DNA from 3 places in the Paramicrobacterium fandaimingii genome. Region 2 is predicted to be linked to each of the others. Evidence: predicted binding sites of a transcription regulator. Region 2 holds the regulator's gene; each other region holds the start of a gene.

Region 1 (3,277 bases), 710 kb from region 2:
GTCGCCCACATCGGGCAGCTCGACGAAGACCACATCGCCGAGCTTCTCTGCGGCATAGTCGGTGATGCCGACGGTGACAGATGAGCCGTCGATGTTGAGCCACTCGTGCTCGTCGGTATAAGACAGTGCGCTGGTCTCGGTCATGGCGTTTACTTCTTCCGTGAATAGAAGGGCAGGGTGGTCACTGTTGCAGCGATGCGCTTGCCGCGCACCTCGATGTCGAGTTCGGTGCCGGCCTCGGCGACGTCGGGAGCGACGAGAGCCATAGCGATGGGGTGTCCAAGGGTCGGTGACAGGATGCCGCTCGTCACTGTTCCGACCTCAGAATCACCGGACAGAACGGGGTAACCCGTGCGGCCTGCACGACGCCCATCCGAGACCAGGCCGACGAGAACGTGCGCGCCCTCATCAGGTTCGACGGCGTCCTTGCCGACGAATGTCTCTTTGGCCGCAACGACCACGCGACCGAGGCCCGCTTGCGCCGGCTTCAGCTCGCGCGACAGTTCGTGGCCGTAGAGGGGCATCCCCGCTTCGAGCCGAAGCGAGTCACGGGCAGCAAGCCCCGCGGGAACAAGTCCGAGCGCTTCTCCGGCGAGCGTGACGGCATTCCACAACGCCGCCGCTTCGCTCGTCTTCACGAGCAGCTCGAAGCCGTCTTCCCCGGTGTACCCGGTGCGAGCGAGAAGCAGCGACGACGTGCCGAAGCGGGCCGCGGCCCACGCGAAGTACTTCTGTTCCCTCCAAGGAACGGAGAGTTCGCGAATCTCACTCGTCCCGGCGAGGATCGACTCAGCATTCGGCCCTTGAACGGCGATGAGCGCGTAGTCGTCGCTGACGTCGGAGACGCTGGCATCAAAGCCGGTTGCCCGCTCTGCGAGTGAGGTGCTGACAGCATCACGGTTGCCCGCATTGGAAATGATCAGGTATTCGGCGTCCTGCAGTCGATAGACGATGACGTCGTCGACCACTCCTCCCGCCGCTGTGAGCAGAAGAGAATACTTCGCACGACCGACGGCGAGCGCCGAGAGTCGGCCCGCGAGCGCGTAGTCGAGATACTCCCCCGCCGAGGCCCCCGTGACGGTGAATTCGGCCATGTGAGATATGTCGAAGATTCCTGCGGCCTCACGCACGGCCTTGTGCTCGGCGAGATCGCTCGAGTAGCGAACGGGCATCTGCCAGCCGGCAAAATCGGTGAACGTGGCACCGAGCGACTCGTGCACAGTGTGAAGGGGGCTGTGACGCGCGGCATCCGCGTCGGTGTTTGTCTGGTCTTGATCAGGCACGAGTTCTCCAATGTCGCCGTGCGCACAGCGTGCGATGGTGTGGGAACTCCCCCTCTGTCATGAGCCTGAGAGCTTCGCCGCTGGGAAGCGACTTTCACCGTGGGCGGGAGCAGTCGCTCCGCTTTTCAGAGTGGCCAGAACGATGCGGTATGGAACCTGAGAGATTGGCGGGGAGGCTTGCTCCTTCGGTGCTCGAGGTGACGAGCTCTCCCGCATCGTGTGTGGGCCTGATATTCAGTTGCACTCACAGCTTATCCTGCCGCGTTCGAAAACTCGATGACGTCCGATGTACTGGTGGTTGTCCACAAATTGAATGCGTATTTATCTTCGAATCTTAGTTATCCACAGATTGCAATTCAGTCGAATACATGTCGGTGTTTGGTGGCAAAATTGGTGCATGGATGATTACAGAGAACCTCCGGATGAACCCGACGAGTGGGTGCCGTCGGAGGACCATGAGAGATCCCATCAGCCGCCACCGACACCGCCACCGACTCCGCCAGCGGACTCTCCGAAGTCTCGCGAAGGCGACGTTGGCGACGATGCTGTCGTGGGTGCGCTTCGTGCCCGTCTCGACGGTGTTGTTGATGATTCGCAGCTGATTGCGGCGGCGGAGGCGTCCCGGCTGCGTGGCACGTATGCGATGCTGCAGGATGCCCTTGAGCACCCGGGGGTGTTCATTCCGAATGCCGCCGGGCTCACGCGTGCCGACCTGACGGGTGAGTCGCAGGGGTGGGTGCGTTCCTCCCTCGCTCAGGAGGTCGGTGCCGCTCTCGGTATCACGAAGAGCCAGGCTGCCGGACTCATCAACGATGCTGAAGCGCTCTGCGAGACGCTCCCGGAAACACTCGACGCATTAGATGCCGGCGAGGTCACTCGGCAGCATGCTGATGCGATGATTCGCCAATCAATCGGATTGAACGCGGACGAGGTCGCAGCGTTTGAGGCGAAAGCGTTGCCGAAAGCCATCCAGCAGTCACCGACGCAGTTCTCCCGCGCTGTGGTGAAGATTCGCGAGGCCCTGTTTCCCGAGAGCATCAGTCAGCGGCGCACCGACGCGGTCACGAAGCGTCGTGTGGAGTGTTACGGCACCCAGGACGGCATGGGGGTACTCAGTGTGAGTGCTCCGATCGAGGTGGTGCAGAGCTTACGCAATGCTGCCCGTCTGACAGCGCGGGCGTTGAAGGCTGCCGGGGATGACCGCACGGTGGCGCAGATCGAGACCGACGCCATCATCGATGCACTCATGATCGGGTTCACCACCGAACCCGGTGACAAGCCCGGTGTCGGCGCATCCGGTGTCGGCGCTGACCGGCTCGGCAGCATCCGACCCACCGTGTATGTCACCGTCCCCGTCATGACTCTCCTTGGACACTCCGACGAGCCCGCGCATTTGGACGGATACGGGCCCACCCCCGACATGGCACGCGAGTTGGCGGCGCAGGCACCGAGTTTCACCCGGCTGCTGACACACCGAGACCGGGGCTGTGCTCTCCATCGGCCGGCACAGCTACGCTGTCCCGGCAGATCTGAAACGGGCCGTGCAGTTACGAGATGAAACCTGCATCGGCATCGGCTGCGACAGATCAGCCACCACCTGTGACCTCGACCACCGGAAAGAATGGCAGCGCGGCGGCGAAACCAGCCTCAGCAATCTCCAAGCAGCATGCGAACAACACCACATGATCCGACACCACACCCAATGGGACGTTACCGTCACCGACGACAATCACATCGAATGGGTCTCACCCCTCGGGAAGACCTACCGGGTGCCCCGCACCTCCAACGTGCAATTCGCTCAGGCAAACGCGGCGAACAACGACGAGCGAATGGAGCTTCCCGACGCACCACCATTCTGACGCGGCGGTCTCGGCGAAAGCCGGAGCTCACCGGCAGCGTGCGAAAACTCGATGACGCGCTGCACCAATTGTTACGCCGCGTCGGCACAGCGCATTTCACGTTCTGGTCAGAATGACACTAAGATGGAGAACCAG
Region 2 (3,277 bases):
AGTACCGCCAGCTGAGGCTGGAAAACGTCGTGCTGATCGGCGTATATCCCCAGGGATCCGCCGACGACGCCGAAAACTCTCTTCGCGAGCTCTCGGCTCTGTCAGAGACAGCGGGTGCCGTTGTGCTCGATGGTCTGCTGCAACGACGTCCGCACCCGGATCCGAGCACCTACCTCGGGCGTGGAAAAGCCGAAGAGCTGCGCGACATCGTGCGCTCGCTGAACGCCGACACGGTGATCGCCGACACAGAGCTTGCTCCAAGCCAGCGACGAGCGCTCGAAGACGTCGTCAAGGTGAAGGTGATCGACCGGACGGCAGTCATCCTCGACATCTTCAGCCAGCACGCGCAGAGCCGTGAAGGCAAAGCACAGGTGGAGCTCGCGCAATTGGAGTACCTGCTTCCTCGACTGCGAGGCTGGGGCGAGTCGATGAGCCGTCAGGCTGGTGGTCAGGTCGGAGGTGCCGGTGCGGGAATGGGCTCGCGTGGACCGGGCGAGACGAAGATCGAGCTTGACCGGCGCCGCATCCACACACGCATGGCGAGACTCCGCAAGCAAATCAAGGGCTTCGGGCCAGCACGTGAAGCAAAGCGTGCAAACAGATCACGATTCGCCGTGCCGTCTGTCGCCATTGTCGGGTACACGAACGCCGGAAAGTCGAGCCTTCTCAACAGGGTGACTCAGGCGGGCGTGCTGGTGGAGAACGCGCTCTTTGCCACGTTGGACTCCACGACGAGGCGCACACGTACCGACGACGGTCGAGAATTTACCTTCTCCGACACTGTCGGCTTTGTTCGAAATCTGCCGCACCAGCTCGTCGAGGCTTTCCGCTCGACTCTCGAAGAGGTGTCGTACGCGGACGTGATCGTGCACGTCGTCGATGCAGCGCACCCCGACCCCGCATCTCAGATCACCACGGTCCACGACGTGATCGGGGACGTCGGCGCGCGCGATATCCCCGAGATCATCGTCTTCAACAAAACAGATCTGATCAATGACGACCAGCGACTTCTGCTCAGGGGCCTCGCGCCGAACGCCGTATTCGCCTCTGCCCGAACCGGCGCTGGGGTAGACGAGCTGCTCGAGACGATCGAGCGGATGCTTCCCCACCCTCCCGTCGAAGTGGCTCTGCTCGTTCCCTACGACCGTGGGGACGTCATTTCGATGCTTCACCGTCGCGGTGAAGTGACGAAAATTGACTATCGGGAAGACGGCACGTACCTCGAGGCGGCGGTTTCCGACGAAATCGCCGCGCAAGTCACGGAATTCGCCGAAGCGCGCTAATCCTCAGACCGAGCGCAGAACGGCGACGACCTTGCCGAGAATGTCCGCGTGGTCGCCGAGAATGGGCTCATAGGCACTGTTGCGGGGGAGCAGCCACGTGTGGCCGTCTCGCTGGCGGAAGACTTTGACTGTTGCCTCCTCGTCGAGCATTGCCGCGACAATGTCGCCATTCTCTGCGGTGGCCTGCTGGCGCACGACAACCCAATCTCCGTCGCAGATAGCGGCGTCGATCATCGACTCGCCCTTGACATGGAGCATGAACAGTTCGCCTTTGCCGACGAGTTGGCGGGGGAGGGGAAAAACCTCCTCGACCTGCTGTTCAGCAGTGATGGGGACGCCAGCGGCGATATTTCCGACGAGGGGAACCATGGTGGCGTCTCCGACGGGTCTTGACGTCTCACCGATGTCGGCGGTCTGAGGAAGGTCGATGAGCACCTCAAGGGCGCGCGGGCGGTTCGGGTCCCGACGCAGGTAACCACTCAGCTCAAGCTGGTTCAGTTGGTGGGTGACACTCGAGAGAGAGGCAAGGCCAACCGCATCGCCGATCTCGCGCATGCTCGGCGGATAGCCATTCTGCGAAACAGTCCGCTGGATGAACTCGAGAATCGCCCTCTGCTTATCGCTCAGATTCTTGCGGCGACGGGTGCGTGTCTTCTTCGTCGGATCCTGTGCCATCGCTCTGCTCCTGTCTCCTCACGAGCCCCGATGTCGGTGGCTCGTGGTGATGTGTTCCCTGTGTTCGAAACTGTATCCGCTTCGGCGGGTCGAGGCAAACATCTATTCGAGTGTGTCGCGGAATTTCTTCGGCGACAACCGAAAAAGATGGTTGACAGTTCGAACAGTCGAAGATAGGTTCGGAACACAGGTTCGTTTCGGCCCTCACCGGCCTGAGGGCCGAAACGAACTCGTCAACGAAGGAGCAGAACGATGACATCCCCGCAGACCAATGCAGCACCCCGGCTTCGTCTCACCGCCCGCGGCCGCGCCGTTCTTACGGGAATCGCTGCTATTCCCTTTGTGTTCGGCATCGCCTTTGGCGCTGTACACGCGAATTCCGCCGTGGCATCCGACTCGTCATCGTCGGCGACCTTCGAATACGTGACCGTCTCCGCCGGTGAATCGCTGTGGATGCTGGCAGAGCGCATCGCGCCTGATCACGACCCCCGCGACGTGGTTGCGGAGATCGTCGACCTCAATCGACTTGAGACGTCATCGGTGGCCGCGGGTGAGCGAATCGCGATCCCGTCACGGTACGAGGAAGCTGTTCGGTAAGCCCATACGATGGAGGGGTGACCACATTCGATGATCTTCCTCTTCGCGACGGCCTTCGCGGCCGCTCTCCGTACGGTGCCCCGCAGGCTCCGGTTCCGATTTCGCTGAACGTCAATGAGAACACACATGGCATTCCAGAGGTTGTGGCGCACGATATCGTTGGGGCTGTTGCAGCGTCGATCATCGGGCTGAATCGCTATCCGGACCGCGAGTTCACCGAACTGCGGCAGGACTTCGCGGCGTATCTGGGGCACGGTATGCGGGCAGAGAATATCTGGGCCGCAAACGGCTCGAACGAGGTGCTGCAGCAGATTCTTCTGGCGTTCGGCGGCCCGGGGCGGACTTTTCTTGGGTTCACTCCCACGTATTCGATGTACCCATTGCTTGCCATGGGGACAAACACACGATGGATCGGTCGCGAGAGGGAAAAGGATTTCGAGCTCTCACCCGAGTACATCGCTCGCGTGATCGCGGAGGACGCGCCCGACGTCGTCGTGCTGTGCTCACCGAACAACCCGACGGGCACGCCTCTGACCCTCGACACCATTCGCGCCGCATACGAGGCAGCACCGGGGATCGTCATCGTCGACGAGGCGTATGCCGAGTTCTCTGATCAGGGAACCCCAAGCGCGCTGGAGCTGCTCCAAGGACGGCCTCGCCTTATCGTCTCTCGCACGATGAGCAAGGCATTCGCATTTGCCGGGGCTCGCGTCGGTTACCTC
Region 3 (3,277 bases), 1.0 Mb from region 2:
GATTGCGGTGGGCGCCATGACGTTCCCGCCTCTCGAAACGGAAACGTGGCCGATGATTCGACCGCTCACGGAATGGATCACGGGCATGATGCCGACCGGCGGTTCCGGCTACGCACGGCCAGAGTACACAGAGAAGCAGCTCGCCGACATCACCAACGAATTCTTCGCATCACAGCACGGCGCAGTTCTCGACAACGCTGACACCCGTGGACTCCTCGAATCACTGATGTGGTTCGGCACGGGCTACGGACCAGGCGACCCGCTGCGGTGGAGCCCCGTGTCGGTCGAGCTTCTGCTCGCCGATTTCATTCCCCGCAAAATCGTGGCCGACGCACAATATCTCAGCAAGACACCGGCACTACTGCGGGCACTCATCCGATACGCCCACAGCGTTCGCGGCATCCCGACTGACCTGACCCACGACACGCTCGCTGCCGTCGATAGTTTCGAGCCCGATTTCCAGAAGGTCATTCGGCAACCGCGCGCCCAAGGGCCGATGGCGTTGCTCGAGCGCATGGGGCTCCCGGTGCCGCCCGATGAAGATGACGGGTTGTCCGACGATGACGACGAGAGCGTTGAGGAGTATCTGCTCTCGTCCTTCGCCGAGGAGGTCGGCGGCGGCGATGTGCTCGACACTCTCAGTGATGCGTCACTCCCTGACGAACCGCTCGATCTTTCAGCTGTGCCAGAGCCCATTCACGAGCGAGTGAAAGACATCGCCGATCTCATCGACTCGTGCTGCGACGAGCTCTTCGACACAGAGTTTCGCACGGCTTCTCGACGGCTGCTGGCGCGAGTGGCTCACGAGGAACCGACAATCTTTCGCCGTGCGGGCAAAGCATCAACGGCAGCTGCAGCTGTGGTCTGGATCATTGGGAAGGCGAATCTCACGTTCGAGAACGAGGGACCGCGCGTGCAAGACATGATGGCGCACTTCGGGTTGAAGGGAAGTCCGTCTCAACGAGCATCCACACTTTTGCACGCGATCGGCGTGTACTGGAATGACGGCGAAAGCTCACTCGGCGATGCCGACTTGCTCACCTCGCGGCGACGGAGCCAGCTCATCAGCATGCGTGACCTCTATCGGGCGAGACTGGCAGAACAGGATGCTGAAAAGAGCTGACATCGACCGTGCAACGCCGTAGCGCTCTCCGAGGTTAAGCCGTATCCGCTTACTGAACACATCACCGTGGCGACTCCCGACGACGGGTACGAACGTTGAGCGTCGAAACCATGCGCCTTGTCGACGATCTGCCATCCCCTAAAATTTCGTACATTTGTTCGAGAATAATCGATAAATTACTCGCATTTATCTTCGATCATTGTTATGCTTGAGCCATGGATTCGCAGCGCTGGTGCTCAGAGCTACAGAGCCCGTTGCCGATGGGTGACACGGGCGCGAGACTCGGCGATGAGTACTGGATGATTCGAGATGCTGTGGAGCTCGAAGACGAATCCATGCCGCCATCGGCAGAGTTCGGAGACGCGCTCGTGGAAGGCCTGGATGCTGTCGGGGCCGCGTACGACCAGGCACAGCGCGCCCAGGCGTTCGTCGTCGAGAACCTCTACCGAGCGCACGACGTGTACGTGCGCTCTCGCGATTCCGTGCTCGCGCATTCCTCTGCCGAGTCCCACCCGAGCCGGCTTTCCGACGACCAAGCGATGGAACGCTCGTTCGTCTCCGAGGTCGCGGCAAAGATCGGCGTGGCCGACAGGATTGCTGAGGGAATGATCCACGAGGCGATCACCCTCATTGACGATCTTCCCCAGGTGATGGACGCGTTTCGTGTTGGATTCACCAGTTACGCTCACGCCCGCGCAGCAGCACGGCAGGCCTGGTCGCTGCCCGTAGAGGCACGAGCCGAATTCGACGATGCGATCGTCGGCGCCTCCCGCACCCAAACCCCAACGCGATTCACGCAGACCGCTCGAAAGACGCGTGAGAAGCTGCACCCGGAGTCCATTCAGACCCGTAAGAACGCAGCGTTCGACGAGCGACGCGTTGAGCACGATCCTGCCGAAGACGGCATGGCATACCTCAGCCTTTACCACTCGGCCGATGTGACGACATCCATCGTCGAGCAGGCGACCAGTCGCGCCCGTGCCCTGAGAGCGGCAGGGGACCCACGCACACTGCAGCAGATCGAGGCAGATCTCATTGCCGAGGCATCCACGACCGGGATGCTCGTCACCACGGACTCAAGCGCTAACGCAGACGCAGACGCAGACGCAGACGCAGACCATCATGACAACCGCGAAGCTGCCGCTCGTGGCACCGACAATCCCTCTGACGACTGTTCACCTGTTGATTCTGCTGCCAACGCCTCTGGTGACCCTGATCAGGCAAGCAGTGCGGTCGCCGAGACGCATGATTCCGACACCGTCACGCTCACCCGTGCGCAGTTTGCCGCGCTTCGGCCCGGCGTCGTCATCACTGTTCCAGCCTTGTCTCTGATCGGTCGCAGCGCAGAACAGGCTGACCTCGCAGGGTATGGTCCCATCGACCCCGATACGGCGAACATGCTCATCGGCCAAGCAACGAGCTTCGTGCGCGTACTCACCGACCCGATCACTGGTGCGCATCGGTACATCGACCCGAAGAAATACCGGCTCAGCGAGAAGATGAAGCGAGATATTCGTCTTCGCGACGTCACATGTGATTTCCTCGAGTGCAATGCACCTGCAGCGTACTGTGACATTGACCATATTCAGGCATGGGAAGATGGCGGCCTTTCAACGGCCGACAACCTCCACGCGCTTTGTCGACGTCATCACACGCTCAAGCACTCAACGAACTGGACTCCATTGAGGCTCCCCGACGGTAGAGTGCAATGGACAGCCCCCGCTGGGATCATCTATGTGACGAGGCGGGAATGACCAGCCTTCGCGGCAAGAACACCGGGTATGTCCTCATTTGAGCCGCGCCTTGACTGAGAATCTGCCCCGGATGCACACGATTTCGGCAGAAATCCGCTCTGACAGCGGAATCTCGATGAGATCGTGAGGTTGAGGCGAGTACCGTAGATCTAATGACCACCACAGACTCTGCATCGCGCGCGGAAGAAACCGCGCAACCCCAGACGACGTTCGCCGATCTCGGGCTCAGCGATGCTGTGCTGAAGGCCGTGCGCGACGTCGGCTACGAGACGCCGTCCGCCATTCAAGAAGCCACGATCCCGACGCTGCTTGAGGGCCGCGACGTTGTCGGGCTCGCCCAGACCGGCACGGGCAAGACCGCCGCGTTTGCACTGCCGATTCTGTCGCGCATCGATGCCTC

What was found. Region 2 encodes LexA, which represses DNA repair genes until DNA is damaged. Its sites were predicted from a motif close to TCGAACANNTGTTCGA; they were not measured.
Region 1: the regulator LexA is predicted to act here: its motif matches at 1,644-1,659, upstream of HCR84_RS06435 (DUF222 domain-containing protein).
Region 3: the regulator LexA is predicted to act here: its motif matches at 1,270-1,285, upstream of HCR84_RS14720 (HNH endonuclease signature motif containing protein).

Annotation. Positions count from the first base shown of each region.
Region 1 covers NZ_CP061170.1:1,320,781-1,324,057, reverse strand. Annotated here, with positions in the region: gene gcvH (glycine cleavage system protein GcvH) at 1-144, opposite strand, end outside; gene gcvT (glycine cleavage system aminomethyltransferase GcvT) at 150-1,283, opposite strand; glycine riboswitch at 1,331-1,417, opposite strand; glycine riboswitch at 1,419-1,506, opposite strand; gene HCR84_RS06435 (DUF222 domain-containing protein) at 1,681-2,841, shown strand; partial or broken gene HCR84_RS17805 (HNH endonuclease signature motif containing protein) at 2,771-2,923, shown strand; gene HCR84_RS17615 (hypothetical protein) at 2,966-3,142, shown strand.
Region 2 covers NZ_CP061170.1:2,028,468-2,031,744, reverse strand. Annotated here, with positions in the region: gene hflX (GTPase HflX) at 1-1,283, shown strand, start outside; gene lexA (transcriptional repressor LexA) at 1,287-1,958, opposite strand; gene HCR84_RS09825 (hypothetical protein) at 2,211-2,555, shown strand; gene HCR84_RS09820 (histidinol-phosphate transaminase) at 2,573-3,277, shown strand, end outside.
Region 3 covers NZ_CP061170.1:3,046,564-3,049,840, forward strand. Annotated here, with positions in the region: gene HCR84_RS14715 (DUF6398 domain-containing protein) at 1-1,123, shown strand, start outside; gene HCR84_RS14720 (HNH endonuclease signature motif containing protein) at 1,339-2,877, shown strand; gene HCR84_RS14725 (DEAD/DEAH box helicase) at 3,030-3,277, shown strand, end outside.